Regions from separate parts of the Lysinibacillus sp. JK80 genome, predicted to be linked through region 1. Evidence: predicted binding sites of a transcription regulator. Region 1 holds the regulator's gene; the other holds the start of a gene.
What was found. The regulator LexA, encoded in region 1, represses DNA repair genes until DNA is damaged. The targets are predictions, from matches to a motif close to CGAACATATGTTCG.

Region 1 (11,083 bases):
ATGGCGATTCATGAAATCCTCCCTGTTGATCGCCAAATAAAAGATATGATTTTAAATCGTGTTGGTGATCGCGTCCTCCGTGATTATATGAAAGAAAAAGGTTTCCATACCCTATTAGTGGATGGATTACAAAAGGTTGTAGCAGGCCAAACAACCACATCAGAAATATTACGTGTTGCAAGTGCAGACTAGGGGTGAAAAAATGACAGCATATTCAATCGTCGAATTATTAACACGTGCATTTGAAGAGAAAGCATCTGATCTTCATTTAACAAAAGGTATTCCACCAGTATATCGTATCCATGGGCAGCTGGAGCAATATGGCACAGTCCCACTTGAAACAGAGGATTTGAAGGCAATGGTAAAGGTCATTCTCCCTGTCCATAAACAACAGGAATTTGAGGATAAGGGAGAAACGGACTTTAACTTTTCATTGCCTGGGAAATGTCGATTCCGTGTCAATGCATACCATCAGCGAAATGAAGTGACGATTGCGGCTCGTTTAATTGAGGCTAAAATTCCTTCTATTGAAGCACTCAATATGCCACAGGTGTTATATAAGCTTGCGGAAAAACCACAAGGCTTAATTTTAGTAACTGGCCCAACAGGCTCAGGGAAATCAACTACCTTGGCAGCAATGATAGATCATATCAATGAAACTAGATCTAAACATATTATTACGTTAGAGGATCCAATTGAATATTTGCATACACATAAGAAGTCTGTCATCAATCAACGGGAGATTGGTGTCGATACAATGAGCTTTGCCAATGGTTTACGAGCATCGTTGCGTCAGGACCCAGATATTATTTTAGTTGGGGAGATGCGAGATTATGAAACCATTTCAACGGCTATTACGGCTGCTGAAACAGGGCATTTAGTCATGGCTACACTTCATACAAGTAGTGCACCAACGACGATCGACCGTATTATCGATGTATTTCCACCGCATCAGCAGAGTCAAATTCGTGTGCAGCTTGCGAATGTACTACAAGGTATTGTTTCTCAGCGTTTATTTGTACGTAAGGATGTAAAAGGGCGTATTGCTGCGACAGAAATTTTAGTACAGGCACCTGCTATTTCAAATTTAATTCGTAACGAAAAAATTCACCAAATTCCAAGTGTGATGCAGACAAGTAAAGCATTAGGTATGCACACATTGGAGTATTCCATGCAACACCTAATTACGACAGGTAAAATTTCTCTAGAGGATGCAAGACCATATATGAACGCTGGTGATTATAGTTGACGATATTTCGTTATAGTGGTCGTACCAAAACAGGAGCACCTAAAAAGGGCATTATCGAGGCACCGAATAAAAAGGTAGCCATGGAAAAGCTTCGAGCACAAGGAATTAATGCACGAGAACTTCAGGAGTCAAATAGCATTTTACATAAAGATATTGCTTTTGGGACAAAAGTAAAGCACCAGGAATTTGTTATTTATTGTCGACAATATGCGACATTAATTCGTGCTGGCGTTCCCGTCGTTGAAGCGACCCATATTTTGGGCGAGCAAACACGGAGTAAACCACTAAAGCGAGCATTGATGCAGGTTGAAGAGGATATTCGAAATGGTATGGCATTTTCAGATGCAGCAGGCAAACACCCAAAAGTGTTCCCATTGCTATTTGTTAATATGATGCGTGCTGGTGAGGCTACAGGGAACGTCGACGATACATTAGATCGTCTTGCAAGCACACTAGAGAAGCAATACAACATTAAGAAAAAAATTCAATCTGCCATGACCTATCCAGCAATTTTATCGCTTTTAACACTAGTGGTTGGTATGTTTTTAATGGTGTTCATTGTGCCAACCTTTATGGATGCATTTAAGGAAATGAATTTGGAAATGCCGTTAATAACGGTCATTGTAGTGGGTATTAGTGATTGGCTCATTCAGTTTTGGTACCTTGTAATTTTAGGGCTATTGGTATTAGTAGTGGGCCTACACTATTTCTATAAAAATAATAAAGAGTTTCATTATGCCGTCAATGTATTTTTACTGCGTATGCCAATCTTTGGACAGCTATTGAAAAAGGATATTATCGCGAGAATGACAAGAACCTTGTCAACACTCTTTAGCAGCTCCGTACCAATCTTACAAGCCTTAACAATTGTCGAAAAGGTTGGTGGTAATCCGGTAATGGGTAAAGTAGTACTGGAAGCGCGCGATAATTTAGAAAAGGGTGGCACATTATCAGAGCCACTTGAAAAAAGCTGGCTCTTTCCACCACTCGTTACACAAATGACCTCAATTGGTGAGAAAACAGGCTCCTTGGACTACATGCTTGAAAAGATCGCTGATTTTTATGAAGAGGAAGTAAACCGTGCTGTCGATACCATGAAGTCACTCATTGAGCCTTTAATGATTGTGGTACTGGCTCTAGTTGTAGGAGTCATCGTTGCGGCTATATTCTTACCAATGTTCCAACTATATGAAAATATGTAATGTTTACAATATTGATATGGATGCCCTTTTGTTCCGCTTAATGGGAAATATCTACTTAGATTTGCTAACAAAAGGAAGCGGCAAGTAGGTATCTTCATGGTTAAGTATTAAAGGAGAGACTGGACATGGAAATTAGGGTAAAGAACGAAAAGGGCTTGACATTAGTCGAGTTATTGGCAGTCATTGTTATTCTAGCTATCGTTGCTGCCATTGCAATTCCAGCAATAAGTAATGTCATTGATAATTCACGTTATAAGGCATTAAAGGCAGATGCCATCAATGTTATTCATGCCGCACAGTTTTATTTTATGGAGCATCCAACCGCTGATCAATGGCAAATCGTCGAAGTGGAAAAATTAGTATCCGACGGGTATCTAGACAGTGCCGGTAAAATATTAGAGGCAGATAAAGAAGGTCAGAGTGCCAATGTCCAATTTATCGAAGGCACCTACTACTTCAATGCGCATGCGATTTATTACAGCAATGGAAAATATATTAATTTTGATAATGCCACCTTACAGCATATTGCAGACGATATTCGTAAGGGCAGCAAGGGAACTGGTGGCAAATGTATTGGGCGAGATTGTGCAGCTTCGCCATAATGTTCAGAAGCGCGTGTACACACACTTCATATAAAACTATTAAGGAGGATTTCATTATGTTAAAAAAATGGAAAAATAAAAAACTATTGAAAAATGAGAAAGGTTTAACATTAGTTGAACTATTAGCTGTAATTGTTATCCTAGCAATTATCGCAGCAATCGCTGTACCTGCAATTGGTAATATTATTAATAAGTCGAAGGACCGTGCGATTTTAGCAGAAGCATCAAATATTCTAGCGGGGGCTAAGATTGCTTATATTGATGGATCTTGTAAAGCTGAAGAAAATGTATGTAATGATACTGAACTAAAACCTTTCGTAGATGGAATTAAGTTAGATAGTGGTACAAAGGTTACTTATAAAGATGAAGTATGGTCTATTAATTACCCTAAATTTAGTAATATGAAAACTGATCTTAAATTAACAAGTACTGAAGTAACTGAAGAAGAGCTAAATAAAGCATTAACAAGCGCAGGAGAAAAACCTGCGTCTACTTCAGAAACTCCAAAGCAATAATCAGTCCTCCCAACCCACTCAGAAGCGCAAGAAAATTTGCGTTTCTGGCTGGGAAATGGATGACTAATTGAAAAAATCATTTATACTGAGTAGGATAAGGAGGTCTTTTCACATGTTTAAGAGAAAAAGAAAGTCGCATGTTTCGATTGAACTGAAGGATTATGTGCTGCGTGCGATTGTGGCGAAAGGACCAGAGCCTAATCAGTGGCAGGGCTATGAATACCCTTTAGCAGCTGGAATCGTTGAAAATGGAACTATTATCGATGAGGTAGCTCTTTTTGAGGTGATTAAAGAGCAAGTAATGAAATGGACAGGGAAAAAACAGGCTGTTCGTATGTTTGTCCCTGATACGACGGTTCTATTAAAAAACTTTGAGCACCCTAAAGATGTAAAGCCTCAGGAATTAAGAGGATATGCTGAAATGGAATTGGGACATTCTATTCATTTACCATTTCAAGACCCTTTAATTGATGTGTATGATGCAGATGCCGAGGATGGCAAGGCTATCTTATTTGCTGCGCCTTCTGAAGAGATTACGAAACTAGTAGGGATGCTGTTAGATGTTTCATTAGAACCCGAAGCTGCCGATATTCGTGCGCTTTGTAATATACGCTTATTAGAGCACATGTCCTTATTAATGCCTAATAAAACATATTTAATTGCAGAATGGTCGATTAATGAACTCTCTATCAGTATTTTTTCCAATGGCCAAGTGGAGTTTTTGCGCTATCAAACCATTGAAGTAGATATGACGCAATGGCTGGGAAAGAAAGAGAATGAGTTTAGCTATCAATTTATTTATAATGGCGAATCAGAGAATTATCAAATGGTCGTAATGGATCAGGTTTTAGAGATTGATCGGATGATGAATTTCTTTAAGTTTTCTTTACATAAAGGTGAAAAAACAGTGGATGAAATTATCATGCTTGGCGATAACCCACTATTGAAATCAATTGGGAACTTACTCGCTTCTAATTTAGAACCACCACTAAGGGTTGTCGATGGGAAAAAAATTGAGAAATCGTTTCCTCGCTTTAAGCGAGAATTTTCAACGTTGCTTGGCTTAGCTTTGAAGGAGGTTCGTTAATGGTTCCAGATATAAACCTCTTACCACAACTTGAAAAAAGAACAACCTCTCCCAAGCTTTTTTATAGCTTGGTGATTGTCATTGTGGGACTTATTGTAGCTTATTTACTTTTTTTATTTTTTACATCCAAAAGTGAATTGTCACGATTGACTGCAGAGGAACAGGCATTAACAACACAGCTTGATCAATTGCAGCAAGAGCTAGACGCACGACAAAATGTCGATCAGGGTTCGTTGGAAGAGTCAGTAACTTTTATTCAAAGCGTTTCTTATCCTGTAACACCGTTAATTGATGAAACAAAAACTTTATTACCAACTCATTCCTATTTACGTAGCTATGTTTTTGGAGAGAACTCGGTGAATATTGAAGTGGATTTTGAAACGATGACAGATATATCGAAATATGTGGAGCGACTTTTAATGAGTAGCTATTTTACAGATGCTCAAATTAACACTGTCTCAAACTTTGAAATAGAGCTAGGTGAACAAAGGGTGTTAACACCCCAACAAAAATTTAAAGAAGTACCGCGATATTCAGTGTCCATTACAGCGACAATCGATTTTATGTATTTAGCTGGAGGACGACGCTCATGAATAAATTAACGAGTAGTAAAAATTCATCTATGATCTTGTTACTGGCGCTGATAGCTGCTATTTTATTTGCGCTGTATTATTATTTGCTTTCACCAAAATTGGATGAAGTGAATGAAAAAGAGAGTAATGTATTGCAGGTGCAGCAAGAATTAGCTAGTGTCAAAGAACAACTAGCACAATTAGACAAAGAGCAGGGACAACCTACTATCAATATATTAGCCTTAAGACAAAAGCTACCTGCAACAAGAGCCGTTGAAAAGATTATTCTTGATTTAGCTGAGATTGAAGAGGTGACAGGAACTCGTATACTGTCTTTAACTGTTCAAGGTGAGGACGGCACTGTGACACCTTCAGATGTATCGAATGATCTTAATATGTTGGAGCAGGCTGAAGCAGAGGTCAATGGTGATCAGGAGAACAAGGAGACTACTACACCGATTGCATCTCTTTCGAAGGACTCTTTACCAACTAATTTAAAGCTTGTTACTTTTATATTAGAGGTGGGTGCGCTTGATTTTAATTCTCTTGAAAGCTTTTTACAGGAGGTTGAACAATTAGAGCGTGTCATGAAAACCGATAAGATTGAATTTAAATTGCCTGGAGAGCAGGCACAGCTTGAGAAAGATGCAGATCTTACGTTAAAGGCAACAGTGCAAGTGACAACGTTCTATTACGAAGAACAACAATAACTTTATTGATAGGCGCACCATACTGCATTTGTATGGGCGCCTATTGGTTTAGGAGGACATAAAATTGGAAATGGCTTATACGATCTTTATTTTTTTATTTGGACTTGTCTTTGGCTCTTTTTATAATGTAGTTGGCTTACGTGTACCACAGAAGGAGTCGATTGTACATCCTCCTTCACATTGTCCAAAATGTCAGAGACGACTGACGGCGCTTGATTTAGTACCAGTTTTGTCTTATGTATTTTTAGGAGGAAAATGTCGTGGTTGTGGCAATAAAATTTCTTGGGTTTACCCAGTCATAGAATTAATGACAGGTGTATTATTTGCCTTTGCTTATTGGCAGCTAGGCTGGGGCATAGAATTGATAGTAGCACTCTTTTTTATCTCCTTATTAGTTATTATCGTTGTATCAGATTTAGCCTATATGCTAATTCCAGATAAGGTGTTAGTATTCTTTTTACCTTTGCTAGCTATTGGACGAGTGCTGTCACCATTAACACCGTGGTGGGACTCTCTAGTGGGTGCTGTGGTTGGTTTTGGCATATTATATATCATTGCTGTGCTATCAAACGGTGGCATGGGTGGAGGCGATATTAAATTATTCTTTTTAATTGGTCTCGTTCTGGGTACGATTGATACACTGTTAACGCTATTTTTAGCTGCAGTTATTGGTATGATTGTCGGGATTACCATGTTATCGAAAAACAAACAGGGGAGAAAAACACCCATTCCGTTTGGGCCATCTATTGCATTGGCCGCAGTTATTGTTTATTTCTATGGCGATGTATTAATTAATTGGTATCTAGGCTTTTGGTAATTGTGCAATTTTCAAGAATTTGGAGGGAAGCAAGTGAAACCGATTATTGGTATTACAGCCTTTGTTGAGGATGATTTATCCTCTCGATTAAATGCTGCTTACAGTAAAAGCATCATTGAAGCAGGTGGAATTCCACTGATTATTCCAATTGGAGTAGAAGAAGAGGCAGCCCAGATTTTAGCCCTTACAGACGGTTTATTATTATCAGGTGGTCATGATGTGCACCCATTTCTATTCGGGGCTGAGCCTTCATTAAAGCTTGGAAAAATTCATCCAGCGCGAGATACGATTGAGTTAGCATTGATTGAAGCCGCATTCCAACGTAAGATGCCTATTTTCGGGATCTGTCGAGGAATTCAAATACTAAATGTTGCATTAGGTGGTACCTTATATCAGGATATTGATAGTGATCACTTTAGTACCAAGTTACTCCAACATATGCAGCAATCAGGTCGAGCTGTAGCTACCCATTCTGTACAGGTTATTGCTGACAATCTATTAGCGACTATCGTTGAACAAGAGAAAATAGCAGTGAATTCATTTCATCATCAAGCGGTGAATGTTTTAGCAGAAAAATTAAAAGTAGCGGCAAAATCTAACGACGGTATTATCGAAGCGGTAGTTCATGAGGAGATGCCATTTTGCTTAGCTGTTCAGTGGCATCCTGAGGAACTAGCCATAGCAGGAGATGAGAGTGCTCAAAAGCTATTTTCAGCCTTTATTGAAGCGAGCTTAAAATTTAAGAAGGAAGCTTAGAAGAGGCATTGTACAAAGAATCCAATCATATGTGGATTCTTTTTTTGCGTAAAAAAGAGGATACATGCTCTTAGAAGGAACATAATCCTCAAAATCTGCTTTAATCGTTAATGTACACGTCTGTAAAGACCTACAACTTGTCCTAAAATAGAAACTTGATCGACTATAATTGGTTCCATAGAAGAATTTTCAGGCTGTAAACGGAAATGGTTTTTCTCTTTAAAGAAACGTTTTACAGTTGCTTCATCCTCAGCTGTCATAGCTACAACAATATCCCCATTATTAGCTGTTGCCTTTTGTTTTACAATGACTAAATCTCCATCTAAAATCCCAGCTTCAATCATTGATTCCCCCATGATTTCTAGCATGAACAATTGATCTTCACTTGTGCCATACGTATCGGGTAATGGGAAGTATTCTTCAATATTTTCAATTGCTGTAATTGGAGAACCAGCTGTAACCTTCCCGACAAGTGGGACATGGATCACCTGTTGTTTTTGAATGGATTCTTCAGGCTCTAAAATTTCAATTGCGCGTGGCTTTGTTGGATCTCGACGAATAAAGCCTTTTTGTTCTAATCGAGCTAAATGTCCATGAACAGTTGAACTGGAAGCAAGTCCAACTGCTTCACCAATTTCACGTACTGATGGTGGATATCCTTTAGCTCGTACCTCTTCCTTAATGAAAGCTAAAATGTCCTCTTGTCTTTTCGAAACTTTTTTCATGAGTGCTCACCTCTTTTTTCTAAAATCATTCTTCTTATTTGATAGTATAACAGAATGCGAACATGTATGCAAACATAGGTTCGAAAAGTGTTTGACAAAAACGTTTGTTCGCTTTATTATGGGAACATACATTCCGAACAAACATTCTTAAAAAGGGGTAATGATTATGACATGGTTTAAGAAAAACACACATATCTCAATTTTAATAGGAGCTTGTTTATTATTTGCAGCATACCTTTACATTACTGATCCAGGAAAAGTTAGTTACGCAGAAATTCAAATCGAACATGGGGATAGCTTGTGGTCGTTAGCCGAGCAATATCGTGGTAAAATGAGTACTGATGATTGGATAAAGCTTGTAAAAACTGAAAATGAACTAGCAGATATTAAAATTGTAGCGGGAAAATCTCTAGTTATTCCTGTAGTGAGTGATCAAGCCAGTCCCATCAATACTATCGAAATTGCGAGAAATGAACAATGATAAATAATCAACTATCGGCTGTTGTCTATTGTCGCGTAAGTACTGAAAAAGAAACACAAAGCTCCTCATTAGAGCGCCAGCAGGAAGAGTTGCTGCGCTATGCTAAAGAGCAAGGCTATGCGGTGAAGGGCGTGTTTAAAGATCAACATAGTGGCTATGATGTAGAACGTGAAGGCTTGCTAGAAATGCTTGATTTTATAAAAGATAAGAACATTAATGCTCTTTTTGTCCAAGATGAAACTCGTTTAGGACGAGGCAATGCAAGGATGGCTGTATTACATTTATTACAAAAGTCAGCAACTGATGTTTTTTCTATGCGTGATGCAGGCCCAGTCCAATTAAATGAAATGGATACGATGCTGCTTGAAATTTTAGCGATTGTAGAGGAATATCAGCGTAGAATCCATAATGCTAAAATTCGACGAGGTATGCGACGTGCTGTAGAAAACGGTTATCGTCCAGAAAATAATTTATCGAATCGAGGTAATCCGCAGGGGCAGGAGCGAAAAGATCTACCTGTAGAGGAAATTGTGAAACTACGCAAACGTGGATTTACCTTTGAAGAAATTTCTATAACGCTTAGAGGGTTAGGCTTTGAGGTAAGTAAGGCGACAGTACATCGTCGTTTCCAAGAGCACCAAGAAAGATTAGCAGGAAAATAATATTCCTGCTAATTTTTTTTTTGTAAAAAACTACTGAAGGGAAGAAAAGCTTTCGATGATAACATGATTTGGCAGTTGGAAAGGGTGCTCTTTATTTATTCGGTCATAAAACATGATGCCATTTAAATGATCGATTTCATGCTGTACAACGATGGCCCCGTAGCCCTGTAACTGTACAATAATTTCATGTCCATCGATGTCGTAAGCTTTGACTTTAATTCTCTCATATCTCGGTACAAAACCAGGGACAGGTCGATTTACAGATAGACAGCCTTCTCCTTCCGGTAGATAAATCATATTAAGGGAATGACTCATTATTTTAGGGTTAATCAGCATTATTTCTTGGTCATCAAAGAGTACAGCAAACATTCGTTTATCTACGCCAATTTGATTAGCAGAGAGTCCACTTCCAGGGCGAAGCTTATATTTTTTTGCTAGCGTTGGATTTTGGCTATTTTTCAGATATTGTAGCATGGCTAGGAGGGTATTTCGGTCCTTATTGGTCACGGGTATCGACACTTCTTGAGTTTGTTTTCTTAAAATTGCTGAGTGTTCTTTCACGAAGTCCTTCATTGTAATCATATAATTTGGGTGAAATTTAGTCATAGATAAATACCTCATCAATACGGCTATTAAGAACCTTAGCAATCTTAAAAGCTAATTCAAGGGTCGGATCATATTTATCATTTTCAATACTATTAATGGTCTGTCTCACAACTCCACATTCTTTTGCAAGCGCAGCTTGTGTTATGCCTAATTTTTTTCTTAAAATTTTGATGATGTTCTTCAGAAAGATCCCTCCATTTTGTCCAAAGTATTAGACATATATCGTAAGATAAGAATTAAAAAATGTCCAACTAATTGGACATTTTTTGGTGTGAAAAACAAAACAGTCAATTGAAGGGGAGAAATTGATTTCCGGTGCAGGCTGCTTGCTTTCCTGTGGCACGCTGACGGAACGGAAATCACCCCACAGCCTTGTTAAAAGTTCTCATTCTACTAATGACATCATCTTTTTTCAATAACATGAAATGCCCGATTAATTGGACATTTGGATTTTAAGTCATCACTTAATACCAATTTTCATCAAAATTTAGCTTTAACGCATGCCCGAAACAAATACCGAAAGGAATAAAACCTCTTCCTCTTGCTGTAATGATATTTCCATCTTGTACCACTAGTTCATCTGAATAGTTATGAAGTTCAAAGCATCCTAACTGCTCCATGCCATCTAAAGGTAGTCCTACTGTATATTTTTTGTTCTTTAAGACCCCTGCTTTTGCTAATAGGTAAGGGGAGCTAGAAATACTTGCAATCATTCCTCCTTTTGCAGATAGAAGACGAATGAAGTCTATTAAGCTCTCTTCAAGTTGTAATGTAGAAATATCCATACAGCCTGGTAATAGTAGACTATCAATATCGTCAAGCTCTACCTCATTCACGGATAAATCAGCTATACAATTTAAACCAGATTCTCCTCTGATAGGTTTGGTATTCGATCCAAGTGTGATGATGGGTTTACCGCCTTGCATTAATATGGACAAAGCAACACTCAATTCATATTCACTAAATTGTGGGTATAATAACACCGCAGTTTTCTTCATTTCATACACCTCTTACCTTTAGATTGTTCCATTCTTCCTCTAAAATAGCGTAATAGTATTCATCCCACCATGTCTCTCCATAAGGAATGCATTTTTTGAAA
Region 2 (11,083 bases), 1.1 Mb from region 1:
TGAAATATGCTGGCCGAGATCCTTCCAGCGTATATCAGGCAGCTCATGAACAGGCTGATAAATATAATTGCCTCGATTTGTGAAAAGCAGTAGATGGTGCTGAGTATTTAAATTTGCTTCATACAATAAATAATCTGAATCCTTCATGGCAAAATCTTGCCCGTTTGAAGCGGCATGAGAACGTGTGGATGTACGTTTAATATAACCATCCTTCGTTACTGTTACGACAACCTCTTCACTTGGCACAAGGACATCCAATGTAATTTTGATTTCTTCAATTTCTTGCTCAATCTTCGAGCGACGAGGTTCTGTAAAGCGTTTCTTAATATCTAGTAACTCTTGTTTAATAACACGCACTAGCTTTGCTTCACTTTGTAGAATCCCCTCTAGCTTCGCAATTAGCTTATTTAACTCGTCCTGTTCCTGACGTAGCTCTGTAATATCCGTATTCGTTAAACGATATAATTGCAGGCTTACAATGGCCTCTGCTTGTACCTCTGTAAAATCAAACTTTGCTTGTAAATTAAGCTTCGCATCCTTCTTATCATTAGAAGAACGGATCGTCGCAATGACTTCATCTAAAATGGAAAGAGCTTTAATTAATCCATCTACAATATGAGAACGATCCTTTGCCTTTTGTAAATCATAAATGGAACGGTTTGTTACCACTTCTTTTTGATGGGCAATATACGCATCTAGCAATAATGGCAATGTCATCATCGTTGGACGACGGTTATGAATGGCAATCATATTAAAATTATAAGCTACCTGTAAATCAGTTGTTTTAAACAAGTACTGTAAAATTCCTTGTCCTGGTACATCCTTTTTCAGCTCAATTACGACACGTAAGCCTGTACGGTCTGATTCATCACGAATTTCTGCAATGCCTTCTAGTCGTTTATCTACACGTTGCTCATCAATTTTTTTCACAAGATTCGCTTTATTTACATCATATGGTAACTCAGTGATAACAATTTGCTCTTTACCACCCTTAATTGGTTCAACAACTGCTTGTGCACGGACGATGATTTTACCACGACCTGTTTCATACGCCTTTTTAATGCCATCAACACCTTGAATGATTCCACCCGTTGGGAAATCAGGTCCTTTAATCACCGTCATCAATTCATCTACAGTAACATTAGGCTTGTCTAAGCGCATCAACACAGCATCCAGTACTTCATCTAAGGCATGTGGCGGAATATCTGTCGCATACCCAGCGGAAATTCCTGTAGAGCCATTGACTAAAAGGTTAGGAAAACGTGCTGGTAATACAGTTGGCTCCATATCCTGATCATCAAAGTTTGGCACAAATTCGACCGTTTTCTTGCCAATATCTCGTAGCATTTCAGCGGCAATAGCTGATAGTCTCGCCTCTGTATAACGCATTGCAGCTGGAGGATCGCCATCTACCGAGCCATTGTTCCCGTGCATCTCAATAAGCATATGACGTGCCTTCCAGTCCTGACTCATCCGTACCATCGCTTCATACACAGAGCTATCGCCGTGCGGATGATAGTTACCAATTACATTACCCACTGTTTTTGCGGATTTACGGAACGGCTTATCATGTGTGTTGCCTTCCGTAAACATCGCATATAAAATACGGCGCTGTACTGGTTTAAGACCGTCACGTGCATCAGGCAACGCGCGGTCTTGGATAATATATTTACTATAGCGACCAAAACGGTCACCCATTACTTCTTCTAACGGTAAATCTTGAAACTTTTCTGTACTACTCATGCTTGGTCCTCCTCTTGTTGGATGAATTCATTCTCTAAAATGTTAGAATCATCCTCCATACCGAAGTCTACATTGGCTTCGATCCATTTACGACGTGGTTCCACCTTATCACCCATTAACGTCGTGACACGTCTCTCCGCTCGTGCACCATCCTCGATTGTGACACGAATCAATGTCCGTGTTTCAGGGTTCATCGTTGTGTCCCACAGTTGGTCTGCATTCATCTCACCAAGACCTTTATAGCGCTGTAATATGTAACCCTTTCCAACCTTCTTGATGGCCTTTTGTAAATCACTTTCTGTCCAAGCATATTCAATGACTTCTTTTTTCCCTGTACCTCTTGAGACTTTATAAAGCGGCGGTAGTGCGATATAGACCTTCCCAGACTCAATGAGCGGACGCATATAACGATAGAAGAATGTTAATAGCAAGACTTGAATATGTGCCCCATCTGTATCCGCATCGGTCATGATGACTACTTTATTGTAGGCAGAATCCTCCACCGCAAAATCCGTACCAACACCTGCCCCAATCGCATGGATAATCGTTGAAATTTCTTCATTTTTCATAATATCCTGTAGCTTGGCTTTCTCTGTGTTGATTACCTTCCCGCGCAATGGCAGAATCGCTTGGAATGTACGGTCACGACCTTGTTTAGCAGAGCCACCCGCAGAATCACCCTCGACTAAATACAGCTCATTTTTTGCCGCATTACGTGACTGAGCTGGCGTTAATTTTCCAGATAAAATCGTACTACCCTTTTTATTTTTCTTGCCATTTCGTGCATCCTCACGCGCTTTACGAGCTGCTTCACGCACTTGCTGCGCTCGAATCGCTTTACGAACAAGAGAAGCTGATAACTCTGCATTTTCCTCTAGCACATACAAAATTTGCTCAGACACTACACTATCTACTGCAGAACGAGCCTCACTTGTCCCAAGCTTGCCCTTTGTTTGTCCTTCAAATTGCAGTAAATGCTCTGGGATACGAACAGACACGATCGCTGCTAAGCCCTCACGAATATCTGTCCCCTCAAGGTTTTTATCCTTGTCCTTTAACAGGCCAATTTTTCTTGCATATTCATTAAAGACACGTGTCAATGCTGCCTTTGCACCCGTTTCATGTGTACCACCATCACGTGTACGGACATTATTAACGAATGATAAAATCGTTTCTGAATAACCATCGTTATACTGGAAAGCGAACTCTACTTCGATTTCATCCTGTACGCCTTCTACATATTTTACTGGATGAAGGACATCTTTTTCCTCATTCAAATACGCAACGAAAGCCTCGATGCCATTCTCATAAAAGAACACATCGCTCTTGCCTTCCTCGCGCTCATCAATTAATTCAATTTTTAAGCCCTTTAATAAAAAGGCTGATTCACGTAATCGTTCTGCTAACGTATCATAATTGAATTTTGTGACAGAGAAGATCGTTTCATCTGGTAGGAAATGAACAAGCGTTCCTGTCTGCTTGGTCTGCCCAATATTTTCAAGTGTTGTGACAGGCTGTCCACCATGCTCAAAGCGTTGACGATACTTTTTACCATCGCGATGGATTGTCACCTCTAAAAATGTTGAGAGCGCATTCACAACGGAAGAACCAACACCATGTAAACCTCCACTTGTTTTATAGCCACCTTGACCAAATTTACCACCAGCGTGTAGCACTGTAAAAATAATTTCTGGTGTCGGTTTGCCCATTTTATGCATACCGGTTGGCATCCCACGTCCAAAGTCGCGCACACTCATACTTTGATCTTTATGAATTGTGACAATAATATGAGATCCAAAGCCAGCCAGTGCTTCATCCACCGCATTATCTACGATTTCATACACAAGGTGATGAAGTCCACGGCCATCCGTAGAACCGATATACATGCCAGGTCGTTTGCGTACCGCTTCTAATCCTTCTAATACTTGTATAGCGTCATCATTATAGACGCTAGGTGACTGTTTATTCGTCAAAAAAATTCCCCTCCAAAAAACAAACACATGTTCTATTTATGTTCTCATCCTAATAATAATAGCATTTCCTGTCAATAGCTAGCGACAGGTCCAATAAAATTTTAAAATTTGCTCACAGTTTTGATCTTTTTTATTAATAGTAAACATCTTCAACAGTTGCTTAAAATTGGTATTTGAGCAAGACAGACTGCTTCTAGCTTCCATCATCATTTGACGCATTGAAGCCTACTTAGTTGCAAAATAAAGTTGTGATGCTTGCAAATAAAAGCACACTAACTCGTGCCTTGCGATTAAACAGGATAAAGTTAGACTTCTATTCTACCAAAGGAATGAGCGATTGACAAAATTGCCATTTTGCCTATATTTTTATAAAGGTTTTAGTGCTTCCTACAAATTTATGTCTAAAAGCCTAGTCCTCACTAATAGATTCTCTTTTGTATTGATTCAAGACTTCGGATGAAATCTCCTTCATAACATTGTAGATTAGCAAGAAAAAGTGTAAAATACTTGTTACAAACTATTAGTACCAAGTGATGGACTATGAATGAAAGGAGTCCAACTATGATCAATGGACTTATTATTTTATGTGCTTATCTAATCGGCTCTATACCTTCTGGATTATGGATAGGCAAAATTTTTTATAATACCGATATTCGTGAACACGGGAGCGGTAATCTTGGTGCGACCAATACTTTTAGAACATTAGGGAAAAAGGCTGGTATTATTGTTACGGTGATGGATGTCTTAAAAGGAACTGCCGCTGTCTTACTCGTGACACTTCCTGTTTTCTCTGATACTACACTCCACTCTTTATTACTGGGTCTTGTCGCTGTTATCGGTCATATGTTCCCGATCTTTGCCAACTTCCGTGGTGGGAAAGCTGTGGCAACGTCAGCTGGTGTATTATTAGGCTATTCTTGGCCACTCTTTGTCCTACTATTTATTACCTTTATTGTGACATTAAAAATCACAAAAATCGTCAGCTTAACATCAATGATAGCCGCTTTAGTAGCGCTTATCTATGCAATCGTTTATTATTTTATTACAGGTGACTTTGCATTAGGCATCTTGGTAGCCTTTTTATTTACCTTTATTATTTATCGTCACCGTGCCAATATTGCTCGTATTAAAAACGGCACCGAACCAAAGGTAAAATGGCTGTAGGAAGAGAGGAGCATTTGAAATGAATATTGCATTGACAGATGAAGCCCTACAATGGTTCAAACATGAAATGGAAGTTGAACCTGGTGATACAATTCGTTTTTATGCACGTTATGGTGGCTCAAGTCCGTTTCACGAAGGCTTTTCACTAGGAATGACACATGAGGAACCTATTGCCATAGGTGTGCAAACAGAAATTGATGGTGTTATCTATTACATTGATGAGAAAGATCTTTGGTTCTTTAACGATCACAATTTACATGTTGATGTTGATACAAGTAATGATGAATTACAATACGACTATCGTACATAAAGCAGTCTGTCCTTTCCATACATGAAAGGACAGACTGTTTTTTTATTTATTACAAAACAAGACACACGAAAGTTGCAAGGAATGTGATATTGCCACAAATAGCTAGATTTTTCATATCTCTTTCGTTTATCTCTCAAAAAAATTGTCCATTCTAAAGGTAATGAACGACCATTTGAGGAGGAAAACACATGTCCATGTCTAACAATAACGAGACCTCCCCATCCCATACAACGAACGATTTATTGTATACTTCCCTATCTAAAAATATAAAAATCATTCAACAATCACTAGGGCATAGTAATGATATTATCATACGTGAAATTGCGATTGGAGAAACTGATCCCCATAGCCTCGCCATTATTTCCATTGATGGCTTATCGGATAAAACGACTATTTCTGATTCTGTTATCGATAAACTGATGGCAAATATTGAAGAAGAACAAGATATTGAAATAACAACCATTAATCAATATGTTCGGAATTCCTATTTAACGGTAGGCGATGTGACGAATATTGAGCATTTCACAACACTCTACAATGCCATTCTCAATGGTGAAACGGTTATTTTATTAGATGGCTTTGCCGAAGGGATTGTGACAAGTACTAGAAGTGCCAAGGATCGAGCTGTCACAGAGCCATCGACGGAATCCGTAATTCGCGGACCGAGGGAATCCTTTACGGAAACCTTGCGTACGAATACAGCGCTCATTCGTCGCAAAATAAAAAGTCCGAATCTCTGGATAAAATCACGCGTTATCGGAGATGTGACACAAACAGATGTAGCAGTGATGTATATAAATGGCATCGCCAGTGACAAAATCGTCGCAGAGGTATTGGCTCGATTAGATCGTATTAATATTGATGGCATTCTGGAAAGTGGCTATATTGAGGATTTTATTCAAGACTCAAAAAACTCTATGTTTCCTACCGTCTACAACTCTGAACGACCTGATGTCATCGCAGGTGAATTATTAGATGGCAAAGTGGCGATTCTAGTTGATGGCACACCTTTTGTCTTAGTCGTTCCAGCGCTATTTACATCCTTTTTACAATCAGCAGAAGATTATTATCAGCATTGGATGATTAGCTCACTTGTACGTATCTTGCGTTTCTTTGGTATCAGTCTAGCATTAGTAGCACCATCCTTGTATGTGGCGATTACTACCTTTCATCAGGAAATGCTACCGACACCCATGTTAATTAGCATTGCTTCACAAAGGGAAGGCGTACCCTTTCCTGCAGTAGTAGAAGCGCTTATTATGGAGGTTGCCTTTGAGGTCTTAAGGGAAGCTGGACTTCGTATGCCTCGAACAATCGGTCCTGCGGTATCCATCGTAGGTACTTTAGTTATTGGTCAGGCAGCAGTTGATGCAGGCGTCGTTTCCGCTGTAATGGTAATTATTGTAGCCTTAACAGCGATTTGTAGCTTTCTATTCCCTGCCTATGGCTTATCGAATACGATTCGTGTACTACGTTTCCCATTAATGATTTTAGCTGCTATGTTTGGTTTATTCGGTGTAATGTTTGGCATTATGCTAATTATTCTTCATCTATGTAGCATTCGTTCATTTGGTGTACCTTATTTAAGCCCATTCGCACCGTTGGTATTACAGGATCAGAAGGATGCGTTTGTGCTGTTCCCGCGTAGAAAGTTACTTACACGACCTCGTTTGGTCAATCAAAAAAATATTGTTAGAGGACATAAATATATCAATGTAAAAAGCAGGAAATAACAACTGGATAAATGAGGAATGGAATATGGCAAAAATAAACTGGATTTGCTTACTATGTATCCTCACAATACTGTTAAGTGGCTGCTGGAGTAAGCGTGAATTAAATGAATTGGCCATAGTCGTAGCATTTGGCATTGACAAAATAGATGAGGAATATGAAATTACAGTTCAAATTGTTGATCCTAGTGAAGTCTCAGTGCGCCAAGCTTCTACTCAACGCTCTCCTGTCGTTAGCTATCATTCGAGAGGCGAGACCATCTTTGAAGCCATTCGGAAAATGACGACTATTGCAGCTCGAAAACCTTATTTTGCCCACCTTCAAGTGGTTGTATTAGGGGAAGATCTCGCGAAAGAAGGCATTAGTGATGCACTTGATTTAATTGTAAGGGACCATGAATTTCGTAAGGATTTCGACGTCATTATGTCTCACGAAGCAACAGCGAAGGAAGTATTAAATGTACTAACACCCATCGAAAAAGTTCCTGCAAATAAAATCTTGAATTCCCTTGATGTCTCTGAAAAGGCTTGGGGCTCCACGATAGCTGTTAATATTGATGAATTAGTCAATACGTTAACCAATAAGCATAAAGGGGCGTTAATTTCTGCTATTGAAGTTCATGGCGATAAGAAATTAGGTGTAGATCAAACAAATGTGCAACGTGTTAAAACACCTGTGCTATTACGTTATACAGGTTTAGCAGTATTTAAAGGGGATAAATATATAGGGCTACTGACTGAAAGCGAAAGCAAAAGTATTAGTTTTCTTAATGACAAAATTCAAAGTACGATAGAAATCATCGCCTGTCCTAATAAAGGGACCTTGTCTACTGAAATCACCCAATCCACTACAAAGGTGAAAGGGTCATTTAAAAACGGGAAACCGAAAATCGATGTCCATATTAATGTAGAGCAGAATGTTGGAGAGGTCGAATGTGATATCGATCTTACCAAAAATAAATCGATTGATTACGTTAATAAAAAAACAGCCCAGGGTATTGATGACCGCATTGAAAAAACAGTAGAGAAAATTCAACAGCAATATGAAGTCGATGTTTTTGGATTTGGGGATGCCCTACATCGGGCAGATCCAAAGCAGTGGAAAAAAATTAAGGATGACTGGACTTCCATTTTTCCAGATTTAGCAGTGGCTGTTCATGTAAAGGTAACAACCCAAGGTTCAGGTACGATGCAAAATTCATTATTAAACAAGCCAAAGGAGGAGTAATGAGATGGTACTAGCAGTAGCTATCTTGATTATTGCAATCATTGTTGCTCTTGTTTTTATTCCAAAGCTAAAAAAGCAACAGGATAGAAAAGCCATTATTGTATTCTCCTTTTTGCTATTTATTGGAACGGCTTTAAATATGGGGATTGCCCTTAAAATCCATATTCCTAGCCCATTAGATTTGATTACCTTTATCTTCACACCGATTAGGGATTACATTGTGTCATTCACAAAATAGAAAGATGGACTGAGAAACGGAGGGTAGCTTGATGGAAAAAGAGATAATTAGTTCAAGACAGTTTACAATCGTTACCTTTCTCTATTCTATCGGTACAGCGATTTTAATTATCCCTTCGAGTATTACTGGTGCCGCTAAGCAAGATGCTTGGATAGCGGCAAGCATTGGTGTTCTGCTCAGTTTACTGGTTCTAAAATTATTTTTAACACTGGCCAATCAAACACCGTCCCTAAACTTTATCGAGGCCAATGAAAAAATTCTTGGGCGTTTTTTCGGGAAAATCACAGCGATTTGTTTCCTGATTATGACCTTTCTTTCGGCTGGAGAATTACTTTATTTTATCGGTATTTTCATGAAAACGGAAGTTATGCCAGAGACACCGACATTAGCATTTGCCCTACTGTTCAGTATCCTTATTATGTATGCCGCTTATTTAGGGATTGAGACCTTTGCCCGTTCGGCAGAAATCCTCTTCCCATTGTTTATCTTTATTTTTATTTTTTTCGTCATTAGTATTACCCCTCAAATTACATTTGAGAATATTCAGCCTCTACTAGAAGCGACCAAAGCATCTATGTTTTATAGTATTGCACGCTTTATGAGTATCTTTTCCTTTCCATTAATTGTATTATTGATGCTCTATCCTACTGGCGTCAATGTACAGCCGTCTGCACAGAAAGGGCTATATATTGGGGCAATCCTTGGTGGAATCGTCTTAGTTACGTTGATTGTCCTATCGATTCTTGTATTAGGTCCTGAAAACACTGCATCAAGGACATTTCCTAGCTATGCCTTAGCGCAAAGAATATCTATAGGGAATTTTTTACAGCGCATAGAAATCATTATGGCATTTATGTGGATTACGTCTATATATATTCGTACATTTATGTATTTCTATACGACCGTTGTTGGCCTTGCACAAATTTTGAAGATTAAGGATCATCGTCCGCTTATTATACCGATGGGTATAATTGTCATTGGACTTTCTCAAATTGTTCATCCAGATATTGTGCATTCTACTAATTATAATAATGAAATTTGGCCAATCTTTTCCTTTATTTTCACCATTTTATTACCCATACTTTTGTTGATTGTGGTAGTTATTCGCAATCGTAAATCCAAGGCTCAAAAAAACGAAACACCTCAGCAGGAAACAGAAGATGACAATCAAAAAGTCTAATTTCTTCTAAGCTAGAAAAGAAATTAGACTTTTTATTAATTAAATATGATATTCGATTTCATCTACAAAATCCCATTCATATGGTGTTTCTTGGTAAACATAGTAGTTCAACCAGTTAGAGAATAATAGATGCGTATGGGCACGCCATGTATTCATCGGCACTTGTGTCGGATCGTCATTCGGGAAGTAGTTTACAGGAACGGCGATATCTATGCCCTTCGCCACATCGCGACTATATTCATCGGCTAGCGTTGTCGCATCATACTCTAGATGCCCCGTAATCATAATATTTTTATTATCTTTTGATTGTACAATAAATACCCCAGCATCCTCTGAATAGGATAATAATCGTAGATCTGGATGATTGCGAACCTCGTCAATCGAAACAGATGTATAGCGTGAATGAGGTGCAGTAAATAAATCACTAAAGCCACGTACCAAATCTACAGTTAAATCTGTAATCACATGGGAATAGACGCCTGAGCATTTAGCAGAAAGCTCAACCTTCCCAATGCCATAATGATGATACAATGCAGCCTGTGCCCCCCAACATATATGTAGCACGGATGTCACATTCTTTTTTGACCAATCCATAATTTCTGAAATTTCCTGCCAATAGTTGACCTCTTCAAAAGCCATTTTTTCTACTGGCGCACCAGTTATAATCATACCATCATAGCGTCGGTGTCGAATCTGATTGAACGTTGTGTAGAAAAGCTGCAAATGGGATTTACTCACATTTTTAGACTCGTGTGTGGCTGTATTCAAAAAGGTAATATTCACTTGTAATGGTGTATTCCCCAATAAACGTAATAACTGGAGCTCTGTTTTTTCTTTTTCAGGCATTAAATTTAATATTAATATATTTAATGGACGGATTTGCTGTGTTTTCGCACGATCTTCTTCCATGACGAAGATTTTTTCCTCACGTAAATGTTCTCCAGCTGGTAAATTTTTCGGAATATTAATTGGCATCTTGCTTTCCCCTCTCTATAATCACTCTCTTTTAGCAAACCTTGCTTGCGTAGAATGCAACGAAATTAAAAAATCCTCCTCATTCCATACGAGATAGAATGAGAAGGATTTTTTTCACGTCCACTCTTATCTCTCAAAGGAAAAAATCCTTTGCTGGAATTAGCACCTTTCTAACGATTGTTAGAGGTTGCTGAAGCGTCATCGGGCCAAATCCCTCAGCTTCTCTTGATAAGATTATTTAATTATCTTGAATTGTAACATGAACTTGTTAGAATATCAATAATTCATAGAATATTTTGTGATTCACGCGCATGTTTCTTGGTCATTTGATGTACACTAAGCTTGCTATCTGTGGGGTTTCTACATTTAAAATTTATGGTAAACATGCCGTAATTATGTTACCATATACTTTTAGTAAGGGAGAGGAACGTGAATAGTTTGATTAAAATTGAATTTCCAAAACCAGATCTAGTAATCCGTCAACGTGAACAAGATTTAAAACCAGGTGATGTGCCAATCACACCTTACTTCGGTTTTATTGA

Region 2: a site for LexA is predicted at 3,737-3,750, ahead of parE (DNA topoisomerase IV subunit B). Genes of this name have one in related genera too.

Annotation. Positions count from the first base shown of each region.
Region 1 covers NZ_CP058997.1:1,828,191-1,839,273, reverse strand. Annotated here, with positions in the region: gene HXV90_RS09760 (GspE/PulE family protein) at 1-192, shown strand, start outside; gene HXV90_RS09755 (type IV pilus twitching motility protein PilT) at 203-1,249, shown strand; gene HXV90_RS09750 (type II secretion system F family protein) at 1,246-2,451, shown strand; gene HXV90_RS09745 (prepilin-type N-terminal cleavage/methylation domain-containing protein) at 2,577-3,053, shown strand; gene HXV90_RS09740 (prepilin-type N-terminal cleavage/methylation domain-containing protein) at 3,110-3,568, shown strand; gene pilM (type IV pilus biogenesis protein PilM) at 3,681-4,655, shown strand; gene HXV90_RS09730 (PilN domain-containing protein) at 4,655-5,248, shown strand; gene HXV90_RS09725 (hypothetical protein) at 5,245-5,937, shown strand; gene HXV90_RS09720 (prepilin peptidase) at 6,002-6,754, shown strand; gene HXV90_RS09715 (gamma-glutamyl-gamma-aminobutyrate hydrolase family protein) at 6,788-7,510, shown strand; gene lexA (transcriptional repressor LexA) at 7,618-8,235, opposite strand; gene yneA (cell division suppressor protein YneA) at 8,402-8,716, shown strand; gene HXV90_RS09700 (YneB family resolvase-like protein) at 8,713-9,378, shown strand; gene def (peptide deformylase) at 9,409-9,984, opposite strand; gene HXV90_RS09690 (helix-turn-helix transcriptional regulator) at 9,977-10,168, opposite strand; gene HXV90_RS09685 (DJ-1/PfpI family protein) at 10,449-10,982, opposite strand; gene HXV90_RS09680 (GNAT family N-acetyltransferase) at 10,984-11,083, opposite strand, start outside.
Region 2 covers NZ_CP058997.1:700,574-711,656, reverse strand. Annotated here, with positions in the region: gene parC (DNA topoisomerase IV subunit A) at 1-1,743, opposite strand, end outside; gene parE (DNA topoisomerase IV subunit B) at 1,740-3,716, opposite strand; gene plsY (glycerol-3-phosphate 1-O-acyltransferase PlsY) at 4,278-4,880, shown strand; gene HXV90_RS03700 (HesB/YadR/YfhF family protein) at 4,900-5,190, shown strand; gene HXV90_RS03695 (spore germination protein) at 5,379-6,923, shown strand; gene HXV90_RS03690 (Ger(x)C family spore germination protein) at 6,949-8,148, shown strand; gene HXV90_RS03685 (hypothetical protein) at 8,153-8,386, shown strand; gene HXV90_RS03680 (GerAB/ArcD/ProY family transporter) at 8,418-9,566, shown strand; gene metA (homoserine O-acetyltransferase MetA) at 9,606-10,541, opposite strand; SAM riboswitch class I at 10,665-10,776, opposite strand; gene HXV90_RS03670 (nucleotide excision repair endonuclease) at 10,980-11,083, shown strand, end outside.